2 regions of the Algoriphagus jejuensis genome follow, and region 2 is predicted to be linked to the other one. Evidence: riboswitches for the same ligand, from Rfam matches in the RefSeq annotation. Region 2 holds a riboswitch; the other holds the start of a gene.
What was found. A riboswitch is a leader RNA that binds a small molecule or an ion and turns the genes downstream of it on or off. The one in region 2 is predicted to bind thiamine pyrophosphate.
Positions count from the first base shown of each region.

Region 1: linked by a shared signal. The riboswitch ahead of ABD031_RS02415 (TonB-dependent receptor) and the one ahead of ABD031_RS09355 (class I SAM-dependent methyltransferase) in region 2 are both predicted to bind thiamine pyrophosphate.

Region 1 is NZ_BAAAFI010000002.1:323,474-331,549, forward strand. It holds gene ABD031_RS02405 (YceI family protein) at 1-172, shown strand, start outside; gene ABD031_RS02410 (hypothetical protein) at 380-904, shown strand; gene ABD031_RS02415 (TonB-dependent receptor) at 1,047-3,440, opposite strand; TPP riboswitch at 3,581-3,677, opposite strand; gene ABD031_RS02420 (fumarylacetoacetate hydrolase family protein) at 3,901-4,746, shown strand; gene ABD031_RS02425 (hypothetical protein) at 4,804-5,241, shown strand; gene ABD031_RS02430 (secondary thiamine-phosphate synthase enzyme YjbQ) at 5,278-5,706, shown strand; gene ABD031_RS02435 (DUF5916 domain-containing protein) at 5,792-8,005, shown strand; gene ABD031_RS02440 (hypothetical protein) at 8,010-8,076, opposite strand, start outside.
Region 2 is NZ_BAAAFI010000007.1:351,319-359,394, forward strand. It holds gene ABD031_RS09325 (MFS transporter) at 1-964, shown strand, start outside; gene ABD031_RS09330 (SRPBCC family protein) at 1,184-2,038, shown strand; gene ABD031_RS09335 (pyridoxamine 5'-phosphate oxidase family protein) at 2,092-2,649, opposite strand; gene ABD031_RS09340 (Trm112 family protein) at 2,702-2,992, opposite strand; gene ABD031_RS09345 (thiamine phosphate synthase) at 2,989-3,621, opposite strand; gene ABD031_RS09350 (AIR synthase family protein) at 3,618-4,682, opposite strand; gene ABD031_RS09355 (class I SAM-dependent methyltransferase) at 4,682-5,407, opposite strand; TPP riboswitch at 5,452-5,545, opposite strand; gene ABD031_RS09360 (serine hydrolase domain-containing protein) at 5,702-6,784, shown strand; gene ABD031_RS09365 (DNA cytosine methyltransferase) at 6,898-7,887, shown strand; gene ABD031_RS09370 (HNH endonuclease) at 7,835-8,076, shown strand, end outside.

The DNA of each region.
Region 1 (8,076 bases), on a different contig from region 2:
CTCCAAAGAGATCAGCTTTGAAGGAACCCAAAACCGTAATCAAATTTTGGCCAAGATCATCCTTGACCGCTTTGACTGGAACATTGCCTACGAGGGTTCTTGGGCGGACAGGACTTTGGTAGATCGGGATATCGAATTTCAAGTCGCTCTTGTGCTCCAAGACTTCCTTTAAATGATAAGTTGCTTTACATAAGCGCCTTCTTATGTAAAGAAAATCGAAAAATCTTTACATAAGCTAGAGTTAGGTGTAAAGAAACATCGCTTTTCCTTACTTTATAAATTGACGGAAAACTTCCTCTTTTAAACGTTTGAGGAAAGCCCAATTCTTTAAATTACCCGGATCAAACTTTCAAATTGCTCCGGCTAAAATCGACTATAAATGAACACATCCAAGATCTTCCACTACGGAAATTCCAGTGCCGCCACCTCTGGGCCAAGAGTCTTGGGATTTATTTTGTTGGGCGCGGGCCTCTTGGTCTTATTGAGTCCATGGTTTATGCAAGGTGGAAGTTCCTTACAGAAAACCATCTTGGTGGGAGTAGGAGCAGGCTTGATTGGGCTGGTATTGCTTACTCTTTCATCTGGAATACTCTTCGACTTTCAGGAAAATCGGGTGAAGTGGTATCAGAATTTTCTCGGGATGAAATTTGGGAACTGGGAGCCGATGCCTCCAATTCTACATGCGGAGCTGATCCATCACACCTTCCAAAGTAAAAACACGCCCAACGGGATTACACCGACGATGTCGGGGCAGAAGACGGTTTACAAATGTGTGCTGCGATCCGAAAAGGCGGTCTTCTTGAGCTTGGACTTTTCGCAGGAAAAGGGCGCCATCCAAGCGATGGAGGAGCTACAACAACTGATTGGAGATAAAGCAGACCAGGTTTTTCCCTCCAAGAAGTAGGAAGACGTTTGGGGAAAGCCAAAAAAATCCAGCTTCTGGAGAAGCAAGATAGCGCAGAAAAAAGTCCTGCCTCCGAAGAAGCAGGACAAATCCTAAAGTGGTCTGTGCGGACACAGACCACGCGTTTTTCAATATACGTTGGTCAGAACTTCAAACTCAAGCCCAGCAGGAAGTTGGTTCCGGCTTGTGGATAGTAGTAGTTTTCTGTTACGAGGTCTTTTCCGGCATTACCCTCACCCGGCACAAAATAGCTGAAGGTGTATCCATTTGGCTCATACATCTCATTGAAGAAGTTGTTGATCAGCAAGTTCAGCTCCAGGCCCTTGAAGAATCTCGGCTGAGCGGAGTAGCTTATCCGCAGATCATTAGTGAAAAACGCGTCCAAAGCCCGGCCGTCGTTGGCGGTATTGTCCAGAAACTGCTGCCCGACATACTTGCTCATCCAGTTGATCGAAAGTCTTTTGACAGGCTTCCATTCGACGATCGCCGAACCGACTACATTGGGAGAGAAGGCGATGTCGGTATCCGTGTAGGTAAAGGACTCCTGCCGAAAGTCCTCTCCGCTGTAGTCATCGACATACTCGGTGAATTCCTTGATCTTGTTTTGACTCAGGGCGATATTTCCCCCGAAAGTCCAAGCTGGAGAAAGCTGAAAAGTACCGTCCAGCTCGATCCCTGCCCGATAGGAGGAAGCGACATTTTCCCTAATATAAGCTCCCACGTCGTTGATCTGCCCGGTCAGGATCAGCTGATCGGTGTAGTCCATGTAGTAGAAATTGGCATTGTAGCGGAATCGACCGGCTTTGGCCCGGATCCCAGCTTCGATGTTGTTCAACCTTTCAGGTCTTGGCACCTCCGTGATCGGGTTGTCGGTGAAGTCAGAGCGGGTAGGTTCGCGGTTGGCGACGGCATAACTCGCATACCAGGTCTGATTTCCTTTTTCATAGGACAAGCCAAACTTTGGGTTGAAGAAGGTGTAGCTCTCCTGTCCATCCACGATTCGCCCGTCATCATTCACTCCGGCAAAAGAGTAGTCAATTCCTCTCACCTGCAGGTCTCCAAATAGATTCAAGCCAGGCTTCGCTTCGTAGGTTGCTTTGGCGTAGATATTTCGGTCGTCCTTGACGGCATTGTTGTCATAGTAGCGATCCCGGATATCGGTATCTCCAGCGACACGCGCCCAGATGATTTCCCCAAAATGGTCTCCGTCATAGCGATTGGCTCCACCGCCAAGCACGAAATCAAGCATTCCATTGTCTGAGACATAGTTGACCGAGCCGACGAATCCATAGAAATCGTTGTCCAACCAGCGGCGACGGATGATGTCGGTGCTTTCGATCACCTCATCCCCGATCTCCACCGGCGGCAGGCCGTAGTTGGCAAAGTCGTCATCCTCCCGATACTGCTCGTAGTAGCCCCGACCATAGGTATAGTGCAGGGCCAAGTTGGTTTTCCAGTTGGTGCCGACCTTGCCGGTATAGATCATCTGATAGTGATCTTGCTGGTAATTGTCCGTCTCGTTGTCGTAGGTGTAGTAGTTCCAGGTGCGGTCGTCTTCGAGCTTGGATTCAGGAAGTCCCCACCAGCTTTGGTAGGTTTGTTCTTTTCCGGAAAAGGCGATCAGCTTGATCACGCTTTTCTCCCCATAGTAGCCACCCGATACAAACCAGCTGCTCAGATCCGAAAACGCCCGATCCACGTAGCCATCCGAGGTGATCTTGGACAGGCGGGCATCGACGGCAAAGTGATCGTTTAGCAAGCCTGTTCCGGCTTTTACGGTATGTCTCCAAGTGTTGAAGGAACCAAAGCTGTTGTCAATCTGAGCATAGGGATCGTCCTGATGCGTATCAGTTTGGAAGTTGAGGCTGGCACCAAAAGTGGCAGCCCCGTTGGTCGAAGTGCCGACGCCACGCTGGATCTGCACGTTGTCCACAGAGGAGGCAAAGTCCGGCATATTCACCCAAAACACACCATGCGACTCCGCATCATTCATCGGAATGCCGTTGACTGTAGCGTTGATTCGGGTTTGGTCAGAGCCACGAATCCGCATCCCTGTATAGCCGACTCCGGCCCCAGCGTCTGAATAGCTCACCACGGAAGGGGTGAAATTCAGCAAGATCGGGATGTCTTGTCCCAAATTTCGTTTGGCGATTTCCGACTTATCCACATTGGTGAAGGTCGTGGGCGTATGCTCCGAAGCACGGGTGGACGACACGATAAACTCCTCCGTCAGAAACTCCTTTCCCACCAAGGCGATCTCCAGATTTTCAGTTGTGGGGATTGTGATCACCTTTCTGAAGGTCTCAAAACCTAGATATGACACCCGCAATTCCAATCCGCCGGCAGGCAATTTGGCAAGGGTGAAGTTTCCCTTTTCGTCTGTGACAGTACCTTTTCCGAGATTTTCGGTCCAAACTGAGGCCCCGATCAGCGCATCGCCACTTTGTGCGTCCACGACTTTTCCGCTGAGGCTATTTTGAGCCATCGCGGTAATTCCGGCCAGGAATAGCACCAAGCCCAAAAACAATTTTTTCATGTGTAATCTTCCCTTTCGGGTCTTTGAGTGAAACATTAGAAAACCCAAGGGAGGTTTTCCGTGATAGTTTACCCGCTTTGTAAAACGAAAATTTGGAATACGCCAGAAGGGTACCGCTTCGGCATGTTCACTGATAGGTCCGTTTTACTTTCTCATTTCCCTTCGCCGGCATTACCCGGATCAGGTCGTATGGGTATGATCTCAGCCCGTTTTGTTAAGGCACCCCTTATGATCTTACGCAAAGGTAGGTGTGAAAAATTGGTTTCAAATGATTCGGCTAAAAATTAAAGCCTGCCAATAGCCCATCCCGGGGAGTTCACAGTTGCATGGTTGGCCCTTTGCTTATCTAGTGGATAGCAACTGCGTGTTATCGAACTTTTTAAAATTCGGCCGCGCTGCTTTCTAGTCCAACAGGAATATTTCTATAAATTCACCAAGGCAAAAAAGACCCATCAAACCTATGAAACTCTACAAACTCACCGCTGCTACGCTTCTAGAATCAGACCAAGGCATTTTTTTAGGCCCCGAACTTGACTGGGACCAACTGCTCGGCAGGGAGCATTTGCCCCGCTTGTTAAAATCCGAGGCCTCCCACTGGGAAAAGATTGATGCCGAAAAAGCAGAAGAACTGAAAGCCGAAGGCCTTTTGGCGCCCATGGGAAATCAGGAAATCTGGGCGGCGGGCGTGACCTATTACCGCAGCCGAACCGCTAGGATGGAAGAATCCCAGGATGCCGGTGGAGCGGATTTTTATGATAAAGTCTATGTCGCCGACCGCCCCGAACTGTTCTTCAAAGCGACCGCAAGCCGCGTGTCCAATCCCGGAGAAACGGTCAACATACGCGAGGATTCCACCTGGGATGTGCCGGAACCGGAGCTGACTTTGTTGATTTGCCCTTCGGGAAAAGTGCAGGGCTTTACCGTCGGTAATGACATGAGCAGTCGGAGCATTGAGGGGGAAAACCCGCTCTATTTGCCGCAGGCAAAAGTATATCAAGGCTGCGCGGCCATCGGCCCCTGCATCCTGATACAGGAAGAACCGCTCGATGACGAGACCAAGATCAACCTCGAAATCCTCCGAAATGGCAAGATCGAAGCTTCTGGAGAAACGTCCCTGGCACAGATGAAACGCAAGCCGCAGGAGCTGGCGGACTGGCTTTTCCGCGCAAATACCTTTCCCATCGGATGCTTTATGATGACGGGCACAGGCATCGTGCCGGACAATTTCACCCTGGCCAAGGGCGATGTCGTCAAAATCACGATCGAAGGAATCGGAACATTGGAAAATAAAGTTGGAAAAATTTAATTCCTTGTAGCTTTTGAGACTAGATTTTCGTTTCGAAAGCAAACCAAATTTAACCGGATGAAAAACGTATTATTTGCCCTGCTTCTCTCCTCAATTTTGCTTTCGTGCAAAGAAACTGAAAACCCAGACGCCAGCGCAATGCCTCAAGAATGGGTCTTGATAGGGTATAGAAGCGGGTGGGTGCCTGAGAAGGATATTGTTCCAATTACGGATTCGGTCTACCACTACAAGCTTGAAGCCGATGGCTCTTTCGTCAAGACAATCGGGAAATATCGGATGAGCGGAACCTATGAGTTCAGTACGTTTGAGGATAGAAAGTATGTAAATCTCAACTACGACGAAGCTTCCATCCAATTAAATGAAGAATATGGAAGTTGGGGACTAATTCACTATTGCGGACAACATTATGAGCCGTTTTTGATACTGGACTCCAAGACCATCCGAGGAAGCTGGAGTGAATGTGACGGGCCGAACTTATATTTTGAAAGACGATAAAGAGAAGCCTTTGGGCTTCTTTTTTACTTTTACAAAATGAGTCTATTTTTCCAAAAAAACCTCCGCTTACCAAGTTATCCTCAAGGATATCATTTGATTACAGATCAAATCGAGCGGTCAATCCCTGAAATCCGTGAGATAAGAATCGGATTTTTGCAAGTCTTCCTCCAGCATACCTCCGCGGGGCTGTGCATCAACGAAAATGCCGATCCGACTGTGAGAAAAGACTTCCAAACGTTTGTAAATGAATTGATTCCGGAAGCTTATCCACGATTTGTCCACACCTATGAAGGACCGGATGATATGCCCGCGCACATTAAAAGCGCTTTTTTTGGTTCGAGCCTGCAAATTCCGATTTCCGGTGGAAAACTCGCCCTCGGAATTTGGCAGGGAATCTACCTCTGTGAATTTCGGCGACAAGGCGGAGGAAGAAATTTGGTTTTGACGGCTCTTGGCACGCCATAACTCGCTACAAAATTCAATTTTACCTTTAATAAAAATTCATTTTACGGTTAGCGGCATACTTTTACTTTTGTCGCAACGACCTTACATGAAATTTCGCCTACTCATTCCCATATTTTTATTTACAGTGCTGCCAATTCTCACCTTTGCCCAAGGTAAGTCAGAATCGAACGCTTTTGCATTTAAGCTTAAAGAGCCTATTAATTTGGATGGGGAACTTGATGAGGCTATTTGGGCCGATCCCGAGGGGTGGAACGGGGACTTTACGCAATATTTTCCCTCTGATACTTCCGCTTCCAAGATCCGAACTCGGGTAAAAATTGTCTTTGACGAGCAAAACCTCTACATCGCGGCGGTGATGGAAAACCTTGGGCCTAGGAAATACGTCTCGACCTCGCTTCGGCGGGATTTCAGAGGAGAGCAAAATGACGCGATCGTCTTTGTGCTGGATACCTTTAATGACAAAACCAATGCTTTTTCCTTCGGGATCAACCCCTATGGCGTGCAGCGGGAAGGGCTGATCTCTAACGGGGGTTCGAGGTCGGAAGATCTGAGTTTGGCCTGGGACAACAAATGGTTTTCGGAGGCTAAAATTTTTGAGAATCATTGGCAAGCTGAATTGATCATTCCACTTTCCACGATCCGATTTAGCGAGGGTACACAAAACTGGAATGCGAATTTTTATCGGATCGACAGTGAATATGGAGAACGAAGCACTTGGACGCCTATCCCGAGGAATTTCTCGATTTTGACTTTGGCTTTCAGCCGGAAATTGATTTTTGAGGAGCCCTTGAAGAAAAGCGCTGCGAATATTTCCCTCATTCCCTACACCGCTGCGCGCACGTCCAAGAATTTTCTGGAAGGGACTGAGGAAGAATTAACGCCCTCTTTTGGGGGAGATGCGAAGATCGGAATTGGCCCCGCATTAAACCTTGATCTCACTTTCAATCCGGACTTTTCTCAAGTCGAGGTGGATGAGCAGGTGACCAACCTCGACCGATTCGAGATTTTTTTTCCTGAAAGAAGGCAGTTTTTTCTTGAAAACGCCGACTTGTTCGACAGCTTTGGACAAATGCGCTCCCGACCGTTTTTCTCCCGGAGAATCGGTGTGGATATTGACTCCGCTACTGGACAAAATATACAGAGCAAGATTATCTATGGAGCCCGACTCAGCGGTAAAATCACCGAAGATTGGCGTGTAGGCTTGATGAATATGCAAACAGCGACCGATGAAGAGGCAGGCGTTTCGGGCAAAAACTTCACGGTGATGGCTTTGCAAAAAAAGGTGTTCACCCGCTCCAATATCGGATTAATCTATGTAGATCGGGAGTCACTGGCTTTGGATGACTACCAGCAACTCTTTGATCCCAATGCTTACAATCGCCTGTTGGGGGTAGACTATAATTTGAATTCGGCCGATGGCAAGTGGACGGGCAAGGCCTTTTATCACAGGACTTTTGAATCTAACAAGCCGGAGGCGCCCTATTCATTCAATGCTTACATGCTTTTTAGCGACATTCACTGGAACTGGAGTTTCAGCTATCAGGACATCGGCGCAGGTTTCAATCCTGCAGTAGGTTTTGTGCCGCGAGTAAATTTCCGACGTCTCAATCCTGACTTGTCCTATTTGTTTTACCCAACCTCTCGACTCATCAACCGCCACGGGCCGAAGATTGAATTTGAAGGATATTGGAATGAGGAGATCGGGCAAACCGACCGGGACATTAATCTCGGCTACTTGATTCGGTTCAATTCTTTTTCTGAGCTGGAGCTGACGCAAAAGAATCGGTACCTCTACCTATTTCAGGACTTCGATCCGACCCGAACCGGCGGCGAGCCCCTGTTGGCCGGAACGGATTACCATAATAAAACGATCCAAGTAGAATATAAAAGCAATCCCAGAAATCCGATAAATCTTGTGTTGGATGCGGAAGCAGGACAGTATTACACCGGAAATTTTCAGCGTATGACTGGACAAATGGGAGTCCGCATGGGCTATTTGGCCAATATCTCCATGAATTTCAACTATGCGCGGATCCGTCTTCCCGAACCACAAAGTGACGCTGATTTGATTTTGGTAGGACCAAGGATTGACCTTACTTTTTCGAAAAAACTCTTCTGGACTACTTTTATCCAATACAATAATCAGATCGACAATCTCAATATCAATACCCGTTTTCAGTGGAGATATGCGCCGGTTTCAGATTTCTTCCTGGTTTATACCGATAACTATTTTCCGGGCGACTTCATGCCAAAGCAGCGGACTTTGGTGTTGAAGCTGAATTATTGGCTGAATATTTAGGTGTTTAGCGAGGTGGTGACGCTGAATCAGCGTCTTTCTTAAACTTCTTTACTGCGGGCAGATACAGCCAG
Region 2 (8,076 bases):
CGGAGTCGCACCCGTCACCACGGCAAGTGTTCTGATTACTGCATTAGCCTTGATGGGTTACTCCCAATCACACCATTTCGGTTACCTCTGCCTTTTGGCGATTCCCCTCGGTTTGGGCGCGGGAAGTGTGGATGCCGCGCTCAACAACTACGTCGCACTGCACTATCAGGCTCGACACATGAACTGGCTTCACAGCTTCTGGGGAGTCGGCGCGGCGATCGGGCCGATCATCATGGCAAGTCACCTGGCAAAGGGAGAATCTTGGTCAAATGGCTACCAAACAGTCGCCTGGATTCAGATTGGCTTGGTGGTGATCTTGCTGGCCGCCCTACCGCTCTGGGTCAGGGGAAAATCAGAAAAATCGGCGCATCAGCAGGCAAAGTCTCCCGGCATCATATCATTGCTCACCACGCTCCCGGGACTCAAACAAGCCTTGTTGGTGTTCTTCTGCTACGGTACCCTCGAGACAAGTTTTGGACTTTGGGGAGCCAGTTACCTGGTGTTTGAGCGAGGCTTCGAGGCCGATCAAGCGGCGAGGTTCGTCTCCCTGTACTTTCTGGGCATTACCCTCGGTAGGTTTTTCTCAGGCTTTCTAACCAGCCATTTCTCCAATCGTCAATTGGTTTATTTGGGACAGGGCGTAATTGGCGTTGGGATTCTGATGCTGTTTCTCCCGTTTTCCGCCACGATCCTACCCGGATTTTTGCTGATCGGACTGGGTTGTGCGCCGATCTTCCCCAGCCTTCTGCACGAGACCCCGGTCAACTTTGGGAAACAATATTCTCAATCCATCATGGGCATGCAGATGGCCAGCGCCTACGTGGGCATTACGCTGATGCCTTTTCTGTTCGGAAAAATGGCCTTCTTTACCGGCCAAGGCTTTTTGCTGGCCTTTTTGGGGATTTTTCTGGGGCTGATGTTTTTGTTCACAAAGATGCTGAACCAGTCGGCAAAAGCTCGGTGAGACAGGCTTGGAAATTGGAAAACGCCGTTCAAATTAAATCTCTATTTTTAGAGGAAAATCATAGTTGTACTCAAAGCCTCAATCCCAGCAGATGGGATGTTCTGAAAAATGACGCAAAGCCAAAAAGCCTTACTTCTTGCCGTTGTCATTCCAACTATCTATGGCCTGATTCTTCGATTTCTATTTGGACTCGACGAATGGAATGAAATTTTCGGAATAATGACCCTTACTTTTTTGATTGTACTCCCCGGAATCATGGGGATTCTGACTGTATATTTCTCCCCAATTGACAGCATTAGAAAAACCGAATATCGCGTACTAGCTCCATGGGCACCCGTCTTCCTACTTCTTATCATTACGCTACTTTTTTCGATTGAGGGGTGGGCATGTTGGCTGATGATCTTGCCCATCTTTTTGCTTATGGCCTCGCTGGGCGGGCTACTCGGAGGACACCTAAAATTGAAAAAATCAGAAAAAAAACTAAGCGTCTCTCTCGTTGTACTCCTACCCTTCTTATTTGGCCCTCTTGAAAGTCTGGTGGACTCGCAACCAACAACTTTCGTTGCCTATACCTACATCGACATCAAAGCTCCAGCGGACAAAATCTGGAATCAAGTGACCAAAGTCTCCGAAATATCACTTGAGGAAGACAAAGGCTACTTGACCAGATTTTTGGGATTTCCTCGTCCGGTGAAGGCAGAATTGATCTTTGAGGGAATCGGAGCTTATAGGTCTGCCATTTTTACCAATGGGTTAGTTTTCCATGAGACTGTCACAGAATACAAGGAAAATCAAAAAATGAGTTTCACGATTAAAGCCAATCCTCACGAAATCCCCTCCACTACTTTGGATAGTCATATAGTTATTGGCGGTGAATTTTTTGATGTTTTAAACGGAACCTATGAGTTGGAGGCTATTTCAAATAACTATTACCGTCTTCACCTCTCCAGCCAATTTCAAATGAATACCACTTTCAATTTCTATGCAGGCTGGTGGGGAAAACTTATTATGAAGGATATTCAAAACAATATTTTACAGGTTGAGAAAAAGAGAGCTGAGATGAATGTAAAATAGACAAAAAGCCAACAGTACAGTTAAGTCAATATAAAAGATCACTTTTATGACAGTCAGACTTCTCTTCGATCCGAAAATATCCCCGTCTCAAAACCGTCGATGCTTTGGGTATTTTTTCGCTCCCAATACTCCTCTATTCCCTGCCTTCCCTGCTTGCTTGACCATGCGTTGAGCGTCTCGCGTTCCTCCCTGAAGTCCATGAAGGGCACCGCAAAACCGCAGCTGGTTTGCACCAAATCCACCTCCATCTCGATGACTTGTCGGGAACCGGTGTTGGGTGGAAAGAGCCCGATATAATCCTCAAAACCCAGGTCTCTCTTATGGAAGATCTTGGCCTGTCCATAAAGACGGAGGATCAGGGGCTTGCCCTCAAAGGCGCAAAACATGACGGTCATCCGCGGATTGAGCAGCAGATGGGCCGCGGTCTCGTTTCCGCTGCCCGTCAGGTTGAGCCAGACGACTTTGTTGGGGCCGATCACCCGAAAGGAATCCGTGCCCTTGGGTGAGACATTCACACGCCCCTCGTCAGCAGCCGTACCGACGAAGAAGATCTTCTGGGCCGAAATAAAATCCCTCAGTTCTTCGGTAATGGAGTCCAGTTGCTTGCCCATATTTTTTTGATGTTTGTGAAAAATAGCGAATCAGCCCGCAATCGCCAAAGGCTTATTTACCCAGTTCCTTGTGTGCCAGAGGCTTTTCCAATCGAAAAGAATCCCGATCCACGTCCAGTTCCAGTCCCCAGCGTTTGAGGCTGGGCAGCTCCAGCGCCTTTTCCCGAAACTGATCCGGAGTCATGATGGGAATGCCGTAGATGATGGGAAAATACCGTTCGCAAGTCGGGCAATTCAGAATTCCCTCGATGATTTGTCGGTCTTCGGTTTCGTGAAAGACCTGCACCTGCAAGTCGCTTTTGTCAAAGGAGCAGCAGAGCTTATCCAATAATTTTCTGTTCATGGTTTGGATTTTAGTAGTTGTAGATAGGCGTTTGCGGCCTGTTTGGGATCCTCGGCACCCAAGATCCCGGAGATGACCGCGACTCCCTCGTAGGCGTAGGCATCGAGCTGGGGCAGGTTGTCGGGCCTGATTCCCCCGGAGAGAAAGATCGGCAGAACGGTGAGTTCCCTGGCCTTTTGGATGCTGGAGGGCAAAACCAGTTCGCAGGTATCGACCGAACTGGAGGGAAAGACGGAGCAAAAACTGATGTAGGAAAGCTGGTTTTTGTCCGCCCATCGGACGAGATCCAGGTCGTTTCCCACGGTAATCCCGAGAAGTTTTTCTGCGAAAAGCGGCCGGATTGCATCCCAGTTTTCGGGAATCCGATCCAGATGAACTCCATCCAATTCTGCCTCCAAAGCCAGCTCCAAATCGGCGTTGATCAGCACAGGCACCGCAAACTCCGAGGCTATGGTTTGGATCTTTTTGGACAGTTCAACTTTGTCTTTGTGGCAAAAAGTCTCCGGCCAATGGTTCCAGATCTGCACTAAGCCGACACCTCCCTCCAGTGCCTGTCTGAGACTTTTGAGCAGGGATTTTTCCTCCTGGACAGGATCCAGCACGAGATAGATTCCTTCTAGCTTCCTCATCGCTTACCTTCCTGAAATGCTTTGAAAAAGGCAGCCCAATACGGGTCTTTGCCGTCAAACTCTGCCTCAGAGATTTCCCCGTTTGCTTTTACAAGCAGCTTTTTCCGCTCCGCAGTAAATACTCCAATGGCAGTTGCAGGCACTCCATTTTCCGCCATGGCCTGAATCAATTTCTCCTCAAATCCAGCCGTCACCGACATCAGCATGGCTCCCGCTCCCACTGAGATCAGGGGATCGATTCCAAAGAGATCGGCTACTTTTTGAACCTCCTCTGGAACCGAGACTTTATCCGGCTCCAAGCGGAAGCCCAAACCGGAAGCGTCGGCCATCTCGATCAAGGCGCCCAGCACCCCGCCCTCAGTCACGTCATGCATAGCCCGCAGTTCTTGCCGGGGTTTCAGCGTGCCGGAAGCAATCAGCGCTTCCGGCAGCACAGAGAGTTTCCAGAAGTTGGCACTGGCCTTTTCCTGTAGTTCTGTTCCAAAAGCATCCCGCACACTTTGCGGAAAAGCCATAGCAAGCAGCGCCGTACTCGAGAGCGCCGCATGTTTGGTCAAGAGGATCACATCGCCCACTTGGGCCTGACTGCTGCTCAGGATTTGGTCCGCGGAAGCCTGGAGAAACATCGTTCCTCCCCCGGCGATGGTGGACTCCTGCCCCGGGATCTGCCCGGTATGCCCACCCGTGATCGCAATCCCGAGCTCCTCGCAAAGCGAATGGATATGTCCCCAGTATTCGCCAAACTGCTCCCGAGAAAGGCTGGGAGGCAGATTGAGGACAAACTGCGCAAACTGCGGTGCAAAGCCGGTGGTGCTCATGTCATTGGCCAGCAGGTGAACCGACAGCCACGCGGAGACTTTCATCCCCAAGCTAGGAATCAGCGAAAGCGGATCGCTGGAAACCGCCAGGGCGTGTCCACCACCCAAGTTGACAATCGCGGTATCCACCCCAAAAGCAGGTCCACAGCTCACCTCCGGCCGCTTCGCTCCGCAGAGATTCATCAAGTCTTCCTTGAAGACCTGGGCGTCCACTTTTCCCGAAAAATCCCCAAAAGCCGCCATCAGACGTCCAGGAGTTTGACATGAAAGCCGAAGAAGTCTCCATAAGGAACCTTCCACTGCTGCTTGGGAAACCACTTTGGAAGGCCCGTCGCATTCCAGTCAATGGTGTATTTCCGGTCGGGCAGCGCCTCCGCCACCAGGTCCTTGAGGGAGGCGGGCGTGTAAAAATGCGCCGTGGTGTAGTAGTTGTTTTTCCCAAAAGCCTGCTGCACGCGGCGGCGGATCAGCTTGGGCGTGTTGCGGTTCATCATCCCAAAGATGATCCCGTACTTGCCCACACGCACGGCTTCACGGATCACCGCCACAGGGTTTTGGTAGTATTCGAAAGTCGTCACGAAAGCCAGCGCGTCGAAAGAATGATCCTTGAAAGGCATGTTGTGGGAGTCGGCCAACACCAAATCCCCGCCAAAGAGCTGCACGCCCTGCGCGAGCATGAAGGGAGAGATGTCGCCGCCCGTGGCCTCCAGGCCTATCTCGTGCCACCAGCGGGTGAAGCGTGTGGTGCCACAGCCAAACTCCAAAAGGGTTTTCACGCGATCATCTTGCTTGATGAGGCCTGCCAGCGTCTTTTTTTGCCAGACTTCCTGCTCCTTGTAGGGGCCTTCGTAGTACTGCTCGTAGTGGTCGGTGTCGTCGCGGTTGAAAAACCACTCCTTCCTCCCCTGCCAAGTGCGCAGCTTTTCGGGAGCCACCTCGAATGTTTCTTGTTTGATCAGTTCGCTCATTGGTCTAAATGTTAGACCTGAATGCATCCAGAAAAGGTATAAAGGCGGACGCCTTTGACAATTCCTACGCTGGCATTATCCAGATCAGGTATTCGGGTATGATCTCAGCCTTTCAGTAAGGCACCCCGTTGTGTTTATTTCTTGGCCAAATATAGGGCTGTATTTGGTTTCGCCAACAGTCGAAGGCCCGCCGTCCACCGTACTTGTCAAAAAACCGACTTCGAAAGGCCCATGGAAAATGGTTTTGAAAGAAATTCGCCTAGACGTATATTTTGGCAAGCTCAAACCCAAGCCATGAAAGTCCTTCTGAAATCCGCCTGCGTCTGCTTTTTCCTTTTACTCTGGGAAAAAAGTCCAGCCCAAGACTTCCAGCAAGCCCTGAATTCTGAACTCAGCGAAAAGATGCCTGGGATTCTTTTTACCATCGAGTCGGGTGACGAAAAGCTCTCTTGGAGCGGCGCGGCTGGTCTGGATGACATCACAAAGAAAGACTCCCTGAGTCCCGAGCAAACCTTCCGCATCGCCAGCGTCACCAAGACCTACGTGGCCGCCAGCATCCTCAGACTGATGGAGAAAGGCAAATTGACCCTAGACGACCCCATATCCAAGCATCTCTCGGAAGAGCATGCCGCGATACTTTCCCAAGATTATGATGTGGACAAGATTACCGTCCGGCAGATCTTGAGGCATTCCGCCGGTCTCTTTGACCATACCCACGCGCCGGAGTTTTTCGACATCATCCTCCAAACTCCAAGCCATGAGTGGACCCGCACCGAGCAGTTGCGCATGTGTGTGGAAAAAGGCGAACCCATCGACCCTCCCGGTCAGCAGTTTAGCTACTCGGACACCGGCTATGTGATCCTCGGGGGCCTCATCGAGCGCTACACCGGCAAAAGCCTGGACGCCGGAATCAAGGAATTGTTGGGATTGGAGAAGCTTGGGCTGGCGCGAACCGACTTTGAGCGGGTCGATCCCGCCACGGACAAGCTGCGCATCCATCAGTACTTTCAGGGCATGGATACATATGGCTTCAGCCCTACCATGGACTACTTCGGCGGCGGGGGATTTCTCTCGACTACTCAGGAGTTGGTAGACTTCTTTCAGGCGCTGTTTCAGGGGAAAATCTTCGAAAATCCAGAGACGCTACAGCTTATGCTGGAACCCGTCACCTATACCGAAAAAGCCCAAATGGACTATCAGATGGGTATGTACAGGGTGAAAGTCAATGGGCTGGATGCGTATTGCCACTCGGGTTTCTGGGGCACGCAAGTACTCTATATCCCCGAGCTGGATCTCTATCTCGCCGCCAATTATTCCGCAGGATGGAGAGGAAGCGCGGTAGCGCCGATTTTTGGGAAGATTTTGGAGGAAAAGTAGTAATCAAATTCCTAGATCCGCCCCTACGTAGCGAAATAAATCCTTTAGTCCCCAATCGCAAGCACAATTAAATTTCATTTGATGCCAGACCTCAAAATCGTACCTTTGGTCTAATGGACTCGATTTTAAAATCAATTGAAATATGTGCTGGGGCAGGCGGTCAGGCGCTGGGCTTAGAGGAGGCTGGTTTTGAGCATTTGGTTCTTGTAGAGATAGAAAAGCCGGCATGTGACACTCTCAAGTTCAACAGACCTGACTGGAATGTCCAAAATATGGATGTACATTTTTTTGATGGAACCCCATATCGAGAATTGGACGTAGATCTACTTGCTGGAGGTGTGCCTTGCCCTCCCTTTTCAGATGCTGGCCTAAAGCTAGGCGACAAGGATGAGCGCGATTTGTTTCCAGAAGCCTTGAGGCTGGTGAGCGAGATTAATCCCAAAGCCGTCATGCTAGAGAACGTAAAAGGTTTATTCAATAAAGATTTTGATAACTATAGAAATAGTATAGAAAAGTGGTTGAACGATCACGGATATGAGACGGATTGGAGACTTATAAATTCCTCAGACTTTGGAGTTCCACAGCTCCGACCAAGAACCATCCTCATTGCGATGAAACCAGAATATTTCAAACATTTCCATTGGCCGCACAAAAAAATAAAGCCAAAGACAGTGGGAGAGGTGCTTTATGAAGACATGTCATCTCAAGGCTGGCTATTTGCTGAGCGTTGGAAACAGCTTGCAAATGACATTGCTCCAACTTTAGTTGGAGGATCAAAAAAACATGGAGGAGCAGACTTAGGGCCGACAAGAGCCAAAAAACAGTGGGAACAACTTTTCGTCGACGGAAAAGGCCTGGCAGACGCTCCACCTGTTAACGGTTATGAAGGCATGCCCAGACTGACTGTCGGCATGGCCGCCAAAATCCAAGGATTTCCTGCTGAATGGCAAATCACTGGTAAAAAGACACCTGCATACAGACAAGTGGGAAATGCATTTCCCCCACCAGTCGCCAAATCAATAGGAAACAATATCAAAGAAGCAATCATAAATGGTCGAAAAGAGCAAAGGAGCCAGGGCAAAGCTGAGGGAGTTTTTTCTTGAAAACATCGGAATAAAACTTGATTCCAATACCCTTAGAGAAGTAGCTGGAATCAGTGAATGGGCAAGAAGGGTAAGGGAATTAAGAAATGAAGAAGGGCTTGAAATCTTAACCCACAATGACCGAAGTGACCTAAAACCTGGGGAATACTTATTGATAACGGCCAAGCCTAAGCCTTCGTTTGAGAGAAG